DNA from 4 places in the Pannonibacter sp. CBAS1226 genome. Region 1 is predicted to be linked to each of the others. Evidence: riboswitches for the same ligand, from Rfam matches in the RefSeq annotation. Region 1 holds a riboswitch; each other region holds the start of a gene.
The links. Region 1 has a riboswitch for cobalamin ahead of AC0CMF_RS03090 (energy-coupling factor ABC transporter permease). Riboswitches for the same ligand answer to the same signal wherever they lie in the genome.
Positions count from the first base shown of each region.

Region 2: another riboswitch for cobalamin. It lies ahead of AC0CMF_RS13045 (ABC transporter substrate-binding protein); the one in region 1 lies ahead of AC0CMF_RS03090 (energy-coupling factor ABC transporter permease).
Region 3: another riboswitch for cobalamin. It lies ahead of nrdH (glutaredoxin-like protein NrdH); the one in region 1 lies ahead of AC0CMF_RS03090 (energy-coupling factor ABC transporter permease).
Region 4: another riboswitch for cobalamin. It lies ahead of AC0CMF_RS19215 (DUF1636 family protein); the one in region 1 lies ahead of AC0CMF_RS03090 (energy-coupling factor ABC transporter permease).

Region 1 covers NZ_JBVOUO010000001.1:689,421-691,612, forward strand. The annotation lists gene AC0CMF_RS03085 (hypothetical protein) at 1-397, opposite strand, end outside; cobalamin riboswitch at 668-889, shown strand; gene AC0CMF_RS03090 (energy-coupling factor ABC transporter permease) at 937-1,617, shown strand; gene AC0CMF_RS03095 (NHLP leader peptide family natural product precursor) at 1,674-2,015, opposite strand; gene AC0CMF_RS03100 (hypothetical protein) at 2,030-2,192, opposite strand, start outside.
Region 2 covers NZ_JBVOUO010000004.1:87,890-90,081, forward strand. The annotation lists gene AC0CMF_RS13045 (ABC transporter substrate-binding protein) at 1-800, opposite strand, end outside; cobalamin riboswitch at 1,057-1,302, opposite strand; gene AC0CMF_RS13050 (2,3-bisphosphoglycerate-dependent phosphoglycerate mutase) at 1,397-2,017, opposite strand; gene dapB (4-hydroxy-tetrahydrodipicolinate reductase) at 2,049-2,192, opposite strand, start outside.
Region 3 covers NZ_JBVOUO010000004.1:84,067-86,258, forward strand. The annotation lists gene nrdE (class 1b ribonucleoside-diphosphate reductase subunit alpha) at 1-165, opposite strand, end outside; gene nrdI (class Ib ribonucleoside-diphosphate reductase assembly flavoprotein NrdI) at 159-557, opposite strand; gene nrdH (glutaredoxin-like protein NrdH) at 580-801, opposite strand; cobalamin riboswitch at 1,092-1,306, opposite strand; gene AC0CMF_RS13030 (pseudoazurin) at 1,378-1,839, opposite strand; gene AC0CMF_RS13035 (ABC transporter ATP-binding protein) at 1,836-2,192, opposite strand, start outside.
Region 4 covers NZ_JBVOUO010000007.1:185,137-187,328, forward strand. The annotation lists gene preA (NAD-dependent dihydropyrimidine dehydrogenase subunit PreA) at 1-792, shown strand, start outside; cobalamin riboswitch at 1,111-1,327, shown strand; gene AC0CMF_RS19215 (DUF1636 family protein) at 1,363-1,815, shown strand; gene AC0CMF_RS19220 (ABC transporter ATP-binding protein) at 1,812-2,192, shown strand, end outside.

The DNA of each region.
Region 1 (2,192 bases):
AGCCGTCGGCCGGAGGCAGGACCACCTCGCTGGCGACGAAAGAGGCCACCGAAACGGCCGTGCCCGTCTTGTCTTCCAGATAGGCTTCCTCGAAGGCGAGGCCGTCCAGTGTCATGGTGCCGTCAGCCTGCACCACACCGTTGGTCAGCGTGATGATGCCGATGGAGCCCGAGCCGTCATCCGGCGTCTTGCCTTCGAGGGCGACGTCTTCAATGGTGACCTCGCTGCCATCCTCAGACACGCCGCCGACCGACAGAACCTTCACTTCCCCGGCTTCAAGACGGGTCAGGAAGGCGTCGGCAATGTCATTGCCGGTCGCTTCGAAGGCCAGTGCGCCGTGGGCCAGCACCAGGGTCATGACAGAAGCGCTGACACCGCGCATCAGAAAGGATCGCATTTGAAGCTCCAGATTGAGAACTGAAATCTAAACCGCCGGAACCATGTCCCAACCTTGCCATCCGGGTCCGTGACTTGCGTCACACACAGGTCTTTGGCCGGAACATGACCGTCCGTAAGGCAGGTTAAACTACTCCGGCATAACGGCTTTGTGAAATGATCTGTCAAAGGGGGCGATTTCACGGCGCTTTGCCGCGGCAGGCTCATACTTTTTGCTGGTGTGTGGAGGCCTTGCGCGCCTGCACAAATGCTTTGGCATTGTTTCCGCGTGAGCTAGAGTGCCGCTGATGGGCTGCACAGACGAGGTCTGCTGCGGCAAAAATCAGGGAACGGGGTGAAGGGCTTGCACATGAGGCAAGGCCTGATTCCCCGGCTGCCCCCGCAACTGTAAACGGCGAGCGACGCCCCGATGCCACTGGCCCCAAAAGGCTGGGAAGGCAGGCGAAGCAGTGAACCGTGAGCCAGGATACCTGTCCATCACATGACCGGGCGCAAAGTCCCACCCAGTCCCATGCGCGGCGGGCGCAGAAAGGAACGAGCATGCATATCGAAGAAGGCGTCGTTGAAGGCGCGAAGATCATCCTGAGCTATGGCACGGCGGCAGCGGCTTTCGGGCTTGCGGTAAAACTCGCCGTTGACGACCTGCGGACCAATGGCGGCGCCATTCCGCTTCTCCTGCGCAGCATCATGACGACTGCGCTGGTGTTCTGCTTCTTCGAGGTGCTGCCGCATCACCCCGTGGGTGTATCCGAGGTGCATCTGATTCTCGGCTCGACCCTGCTGCTGCTGTTCGGGGCAGGGGCTGCCGCCATCGGTCTGGCGGCCGGTCTGCTGATCCAGGGGCTGTTCTTTGCGCCCTTCGACCTGCCGCAATACGGCATGAATGTCACCACGCTGCTGGTGCCGCTCTTTGGCATCAGCCTGCTGGCGAAGCGAATCATTGCGCCGTCAACGCCTTATGTGGACCTGAAATATTCGCAGGCGCTGGCGCTTTCCACCGCCTATCAGGGCGGCATCGTCGCCTGGGTGGCCTTCTGGGCCATCTATGGCCATGGCTTCTCAGCGGAGAACCTGGCAGACGTGGCCAGCTTCGGTGCGGCCTACATGACCGTGATCATTCTGGAGCCGCTGGTGGATCTTGGCGTGCTGGCCGGTGCAAAAGCCTTGAAGCAGCTGAGCCGCAGCCCGCTGTTCAACGCAAGGCTTCATGTGGCGGGCTGAACCTTTGGCATGAGAAAGAGGCCGGGGAACTCCCGGCCTCCATGCACATGATCTGATCAAAAAGGATCGATGCCGATGCGGCCCAGCTTGTCCTGGGTCCAGCCGTCGCCCTTGCAGCCCTTGTAGGCGCCGCCGGAGGCGTAATCGAGCAGCTCGTCCGGCAGTTCATCGGCTTCGATGCGGCGCGGCAGAACCAGCACGATCTCTCCGGCGGCCTCTTCCAGAACGCGGATCGCAAGGCTGGGCACCGGATCCGTGCCGAGCAGATCCACGAGCGCTGCGTGCGGATCGCTCAGAAGCGCAGCGCGGAAGGCCGTGTCTGACTGTGCCTTGGCTCGAAGTTCGGCCTCCAGCAGGGCGCGGGCTTTCTCGAACGGATAGGCGATGATGTCGCTCATGGTCTTCTCCTTGATTACCAGAGGCCGCGGCCCTCGATCGGTTTGAAGAACCCGATATCCCGCAGGCATTTGTCGAGGCTGCCGCCCGAGGCATAATCGAGCAGTTCATCCGGCAGCTCGTCTTCGGCGATGGAGCGCGGCAGCACGAGAAGTACTTCGCCGGCCTGTTCCTCGACG
Region 2 (2,192 bases), on a different contig from region 1:
ACGGTGGGGTTGGACCGGGCAATCGTCTCCCAGCCGACGGTCGGCCACTCTTCGTCGCTCTCGATCACATTCTTCAGGCCGAGGCTTGCGGTCATGTAGCCGGGTGCGCCCTTCTGGCCCGCCACGTAAGGGTCGATCGCCAGATCGGCACTCGAGAACCAGAAGACCGCCGAGACTTCGCCATTGACGGCTCCGATCTTCCGGCGCGCGGCCTCCTCCCGCTCCTTCAGCTCTGCGATCAGGGCAGCGCCCCTGTCCTCGACATCGAAGATGCGGGCGAGGTCGTCGATCTCCTGGTAGATCAGGTCCATGGAGAAGCTGGCCTTGCGCAGCCCGTCATCACCGGCAGAATTGTCCTTGCCGATGCAGTCGGCCGGCGATGTGTAGACGGCGATCCCCAGTTCCTCGAGCTGTTCCACAGTGGCGACGACGCCCTGCGGGCCGATCTGCCACTGAAACTGGGTGGTCACCAGCTCCGGCCGGGCTCCCGTCACACTTTCAAAGCTCGGCGCATTGTCTGCAAGACGCGGCACCGTGGCGTTGACCTCCTCATAGCCCTCAATAACCGGGCCGATCCAAAGGGCTGTCCCGGTGATCTTGTCCGCCTGTCCCAGCAGATAGAGAATCTCGGTGGTACTCTGGCCCACGGAGACGGTGCGCTCCGGCGCCCTGGTGAAGGTCAGTTCCTTGCCGCAGTTCTCCAGCGTCAGCGGATACTGGGTCTTTCCGGCGTGAGCGGCACCAGACAAGGCGAAAGATGCGCAGGCAGCAAGGCCTGCGGCGGCAGCAAAATTGCGCAGAAGCACGGGAGGTTTCCTTCCTTTGGGCAGATGTCATGTCAAGGCGCCGCAATGCGGCTGCATCACGCCTTGAAATGCTCAAGCTCCGCGCGGACCAGACAGCAGTCCGCTGAAGCGGCTGGAGCCAGCGCAGGACCGGGAAGGCAGGGAAGCGCATGCCCCCCGGAGGAAAGGGCAGCAAAACGTCTTGCAGGCCCGAAGGCCTGAGGCAGGAATACCGTCATTTTGATCCTCCTTGAGCATCCCCGCTCAAGCATCTGGATTTCACATGACGGCAGGTCTCCTGGCTCACAGATTTCAGGCCGGTCATTTGCCTTCCCGCACCAGTTGAGGACTGGCGCAGTGACCCGGCGCTTCCGAGGAAGCGCCGCAAGAATGACCGGCATCTGCTTACAGTTGCGGGGGCAGCCACGGATTTGGCCCCTGATTGGGTCGTCCGTACCGTGTTCCCTTTTAATCCCGGCAGCTCTCACTGCCAGAAACCGTCGCAGAAGTAGTATTTTCCGGAAGGCGAACCGTCAAGCTGCAGCTGTGCGGCGGTGCCAACAAAAAAAGGCGCCCCTTGCGGGAGCGCCTTTCCGGATGTGCTCTGCGGATCAGTCTGCCAGATCCTCGACGCTGACCACCTGGCCGTCTTCATCCAGACGGTAGACGACCGGTGCGCCGGTGCCCAGTTCGCGCTTGAGGATCTGTTCCGGCGTCAGCTTTTCCAGCTCCATGATCAGCGCGCGCAGGGAGTTGCCATGGGCGGCAACGATCACGCGGGTGCCTTCCATGACGCGCGGCAGGATCTCGGCGCGGTAGTAGGGCAGAACGCGCTCGGCCGTCATCTTCAGGCTTTCGCCGCCCGGAGGGGGCACGTCGAAGGAGCGGCGCCAGATGTGCACCTGCTCCTCGCCGAACTTCTCGCGGGCTTCATCCTTGTTCATGCCGGTGATGTCGCCGTAGTCGCGCTCGTTCAGGGCCTGATCGCGGATCGTCTCCAGACCGTCCTGGCCGAGTTCGGCAAGGATGAGCTTCAGCGTGTGCTGCGCGCGGGTCAGGTCCGAGGTGAAGGCGACGTCGAACTTCAGCTTCATGTCGCGCAGCTTGCCGCCGGCGGCCTTGGCTTCACCGATGCCCTGCTCGGTCAGGTCCGGGTCCTTCCAGCCGGTGAAGAGGTTCTTGAGGTTCCATTCGCTCTGGCCGTGGCGGACGAGCACCAAGAGACGTTCCATGCACCGATCTCCTTGAATTTCTGAAGGTATGTCAGTCGTTGAGGCCGAGCACGTCGGCCATGGAGTAAAGGCCCGGCTTGCGGTCGCGCGCCCACAGGGCCGCCCTGACTGCACCACGGGCAAAGATCTGGCGGTCTTCCGCCTTGTGGGTCAGTTCGACCCGCTCACCCTCACC
Region 3 (2,192 bases), on a different contig from region 1:
CTCGAACTGGATCTTTCCCTCATCATCATAGAGGTTCAGCATCGCGTTCAGCGCGTGATAGTCCAGCGCCGTGGACTGGCGGGCATTGCTGCCGCCGGAAGCCGGGGCAACGGCTGCGGAGTGGGTCTTTGCGCCCGCGTCCTGCGGGGAATCCGTGTCTAGCATGTCCAAAACCGTTCCAGTCCGAGGGTGACGTTCTCGACATCCTCCGCCGTGCCCAGAAGCTCGAACCTGTAGAGGAACGGCACGTTGCACTTGGCGGAAATGATGTTGCCGGCGATGGCATAGCCTTCGCCGAAATTGGTGTTGCCCGCTGCGATGACGCCGCGGATGAGCTTGCGGTTCTGCTCCTCGTTGAGAAAGCGGATCACCGGTTTCGGCACCGCGCCCTTCGCCGTGCCGCCGCCATAGGTCGGCGTCACCAGCACGAAGGGCTCGCTCACGAGGGGCACGGGCGCGCTGGCGTCCACGGGCAGGCGGATGGCGTCAGTCCCGAGCTTCTCGACGAAGCGGCGGGTGTTTTCCGACGTGCTGGAAAAATAGACGAGCCTGCCCATGGTGCACGCGCCCTTCAGTGGTTCAGCCGAGGCCGCCGATCAGGTCCGGACGGAAACCGGCCCAGTGGTTTTCACCGGCGACAACCACCGGCACCTGACGGTAGCCAAGGCCGGTCACGTAGTCATAGGCCGCCGTGTCTTCGGAAATGTCCACCAGCGTGTAGTCGATGCCCTTGCGCTCCAGGGCGCGGGTGGTGGCATTGCACTGGACGCAGGCGGGCTTGCTGTAGACGGTGACGGTCATCGGTCGATCCTCATATGACGGACGTGACAAAGGGTTCGGCCACGCTTCTGCGCAGCCGGAGGCAGATAAAAACTCAAGGACAATTCCCGCGCTGCGGCACCCGGAGCAATCCGGTGGAGCGGAGGAAAAAGGGCCGCAGGTGACTACCCGGGCGGAAACTCGAAAACGGCTCTCTTCATCATGCCTGCACCCCGAAGCACTGCTGCCGAAGCAGATGGCACGGACCAGAGGGAGCGGACAGCCCGGCAAAGCCGGACATGAACTGACCACACCCCTCCGGCACCCCGCCGGTGGACGTTACGCTCAAGGCAGGTCTCCTGGCTCACGGGTCATCACGCCGCCCCGCCTTCCCAAGCCTTGCGGCCAAGTGGCAGAATGGGACGAACGCTCACCGTTCACAGTTGCGGGGGCAGCCTGGGAATTGCCGGATTTGCGCCGGTTTCACCCTGTTCCCGTCTTAGCTCGTCGGCGTTTCCACCGGAGAACCCTGAACAGGACTCAACATAGCGCAGATTCGATTTTTATCAATCCCTATGTGAGCCGACACAGGATACCCACAACATGTAGTTATCTGGCTCAGAGGCCGGAGCGAGCCAAAATCTCGGCAAAGCGCTTGAGGGAGGCGGGGGGAACGCTTGGATCCGGGAAGCCCTCGGGCCGGGCGGCATCGCCAACCCGAATCACCATCACCATACCCATGGTATAGTGCGGCGAGCATTTGATGCCATAGAGCCCCGGTTGATCAAAGGTGATGGAAATCTCCTCGTTGATCTTGCCGGTGAAACCGGCGAAGCCCTCGGGCACCATTATGGCAATGGAAGCGGCATTGTGGCTCTTGTGGCCAACCCGGAAGGTCACCGTATCGCCCGGCGCGATCTGCACGAAATCGGGCTCGAACACCATGGTGCCATGGGCGCCCCGGTTCAGCATCTGGACGTCGACAGTTCCGGCGCGGGTTGCGGCGGTGCTTGCCACGAGCAGGGACTGGGCAGAAACAAAGCTGAGGAAAAGGGTGCGGGCGAGGCTGCGCATCATCATGCTGCGGCTCCTTGAAGCGGGTGTTTGCGGCGGCGGCTGGATGGCCGGGCATACCGGATATGGCACTCGCCCTCCGGTCCTGTTTCCACCGTGGCCTCGACCTTGAAGACCCTGGCCAGAAGATCTGGGGTGAGAATGCCGCCGGGACGGCCCTGCGCAGCGATCCGGCCAGCGTCCATCACGATCAGCCGGTCGCAGAACATGGCCGCGTGATTGAGGTCATGCAGCGCGGCAATGACGCTGAGCCCCTGCGAGCTGACAAGATCCAGCAGGCCGATCTGGTGTTCGATGTCGAGGTGATTGGTGGGTTCATCCAGAATGAGGATCGTCGGCTGCTGTGCCAGGGCACGGGC
Region 4 (2,192 bases), on a different contig from region 1:
ATCGTCAAGCTGACGCCCAACATCACCGACGTGCGCAAGCCCGCACAGGCCGCAAAGCGCGGCGGGGCAGATGCAGTTTCGCTGATCAACACCATCAACTCCATCGTGGGTGTCGACCTTGACCGCATGGCGCCAACGCCGACCATTGACGGCAAGGGCTCCCACGGGGGCTATTGCGGCCCGGCGGTGAAGCCGATTGCCCTCAACATGGTGGCGGAAATCGCCCGTGATCCGGAAACCTACGGCCTGCCGATTTCCGGTATCGGCGGCGTCACCACCTGGCGCGATGCGGCGGAGTTCATTGCGCTGGGTGCCGGCAATGTGCAGGTCTGCACCGCCGCCATGACCTATGGCTTCAAGATCGTCGAGGAGATGATCGAGGGCCTGAAGGACTGGATGGGCGAGGCCGGCTACGAGCGGATTTCGGACTTCTCCGGCCGCGCGGTGCCCAATGTCACCGACTGGCGCTACCTCAACCTCAACTACATCGCCAAGGCGAAGATCGACGAGGACCTCTGCATCAAGTGCGGCCGCTGCCACATCGCCTGCGAGGACACCTCGCATCAGGCGATCACCAGCATGGTCGACGGGGTGCGCAAGTTCGAAGTGATCGATGAGGAATGCGTCGGCTGCAATCTCTGCGTCTCGGTCTGTCCGGTGGAAAATTGCATCACCATGGAACCAATGGCCACCGGAACCGTTGATCCACGGACGGGCCGTTCCGTCTCTGGGGACTATGCCAACTGGACGACACATCCGAACAACCCCAGCGCCCGCATCGCCGCCGAGTGACGAAGCCCCCGGAGAGCTTTGCTCAACGGAAATTGTTCGAACACTGCGGCGCCTGAGCGTTCCAAGTCTTGATGCGTCAGCATCTTAAGACTTGGCGTAAAGGCACAGCCTTTTGGCGGCATCCCTGCCCCCGGGATACCGTCCACCCCAGCTCGATGAGAGGCGACTCCCCCGGCTGCCGGCATAGGCAGCCGGGGATTTTTTTATCCAGTCGCAGCTCTCATGTTGTAATGTTATCTTATTACATATATCACTGCCGCCGTATGAAGACCCATCCTGAATCTATGACGATGGAGCTTGACAGGAAGGACGGCGGCTTTGATCATCTGCGGCGATGGTTCCCGGCTGGCAAAGCCTTGGCCGGGTGAAAAGGGAACACGGTACGGTGTAGCCAACAGGCGCCAAGTCCGTGACTGCCCCCGCAACTGTAGGCGGCGAGCGACCCCGGGTGATCCACTGTTCCACCGAGGAACGGGAAGGACCGGGCAAGCGGCGACCCGCAAGTCAGGAGACCTGCCATCACAGCAGACCTCAAACCGCCGGGCGGGGTGTCCCGGAAGGAGCATAGCCATGACCATTCAGGGACCGGCCTTGGCCGGAACACCTGTGCCTGCACCCGTGCAGGCCATTTCCCAGACGGAAGGAACCTCCCCTTCCCATCATCTCACCATCTGCGTCACCTGCCGTGACACGCAAACCGGCGAGCGGTCCGGCCGGAACCTTGGCACCGCTCTTGCCGCTGCGCTGCGGCAGGACACGCATTGGACCGTCTCCGGCGTTGAATGCATGGCCGCCTGTGGCCAGCCCTGCGCTGTCGCCCTGACGGCACCCGGCAAAGCCGGATGGCTGTTCGGCAATCTCACGCTGGACGACGTGCCGGATATCACAGCTTTCGCCCGCCAGTATCACGGCCTTGCCGATGGCTGGTGCAAGGCCTCCGAGCGTCCGGGCCGGATGGCGAAGACGGCGCTGGCCCGCATTCCGGCGCCTGGCCGCACAACCACCTTCGAGCCTGCCGCGTGAGCGCGCCGTTCTTCGAGGCTGACACTCTCGGCTGGGGGCCGCGCGGACGCCCTGCCCTCCTCTCCGGGATCAGCTTCACCGTCCGTCAGGGCGAGATGCTGGCCATTTGCGGTGCCAATGGCGCGGGCAAATCGTCGCTGCTGCGGCTGCTTTACCGCTTCCACAAGCCGCAGACCGGTGACGTACGGCTGGAGGGCACGAGCCTTTGGGCCATGTCGAGCCGTGACACGGCCCGCCGCATCGCCGTGGTGCTGCAGGAGCAGCCGACGGATTTTGCCCTCACCGTGCGCCAGATCGTCAGCCTCGGCCGCCTGCCGCATCAGCGCGGACTGGCTTCGGCCGGAGCGCGTGACGGCGAGATGGTGGAGCATGCCCTG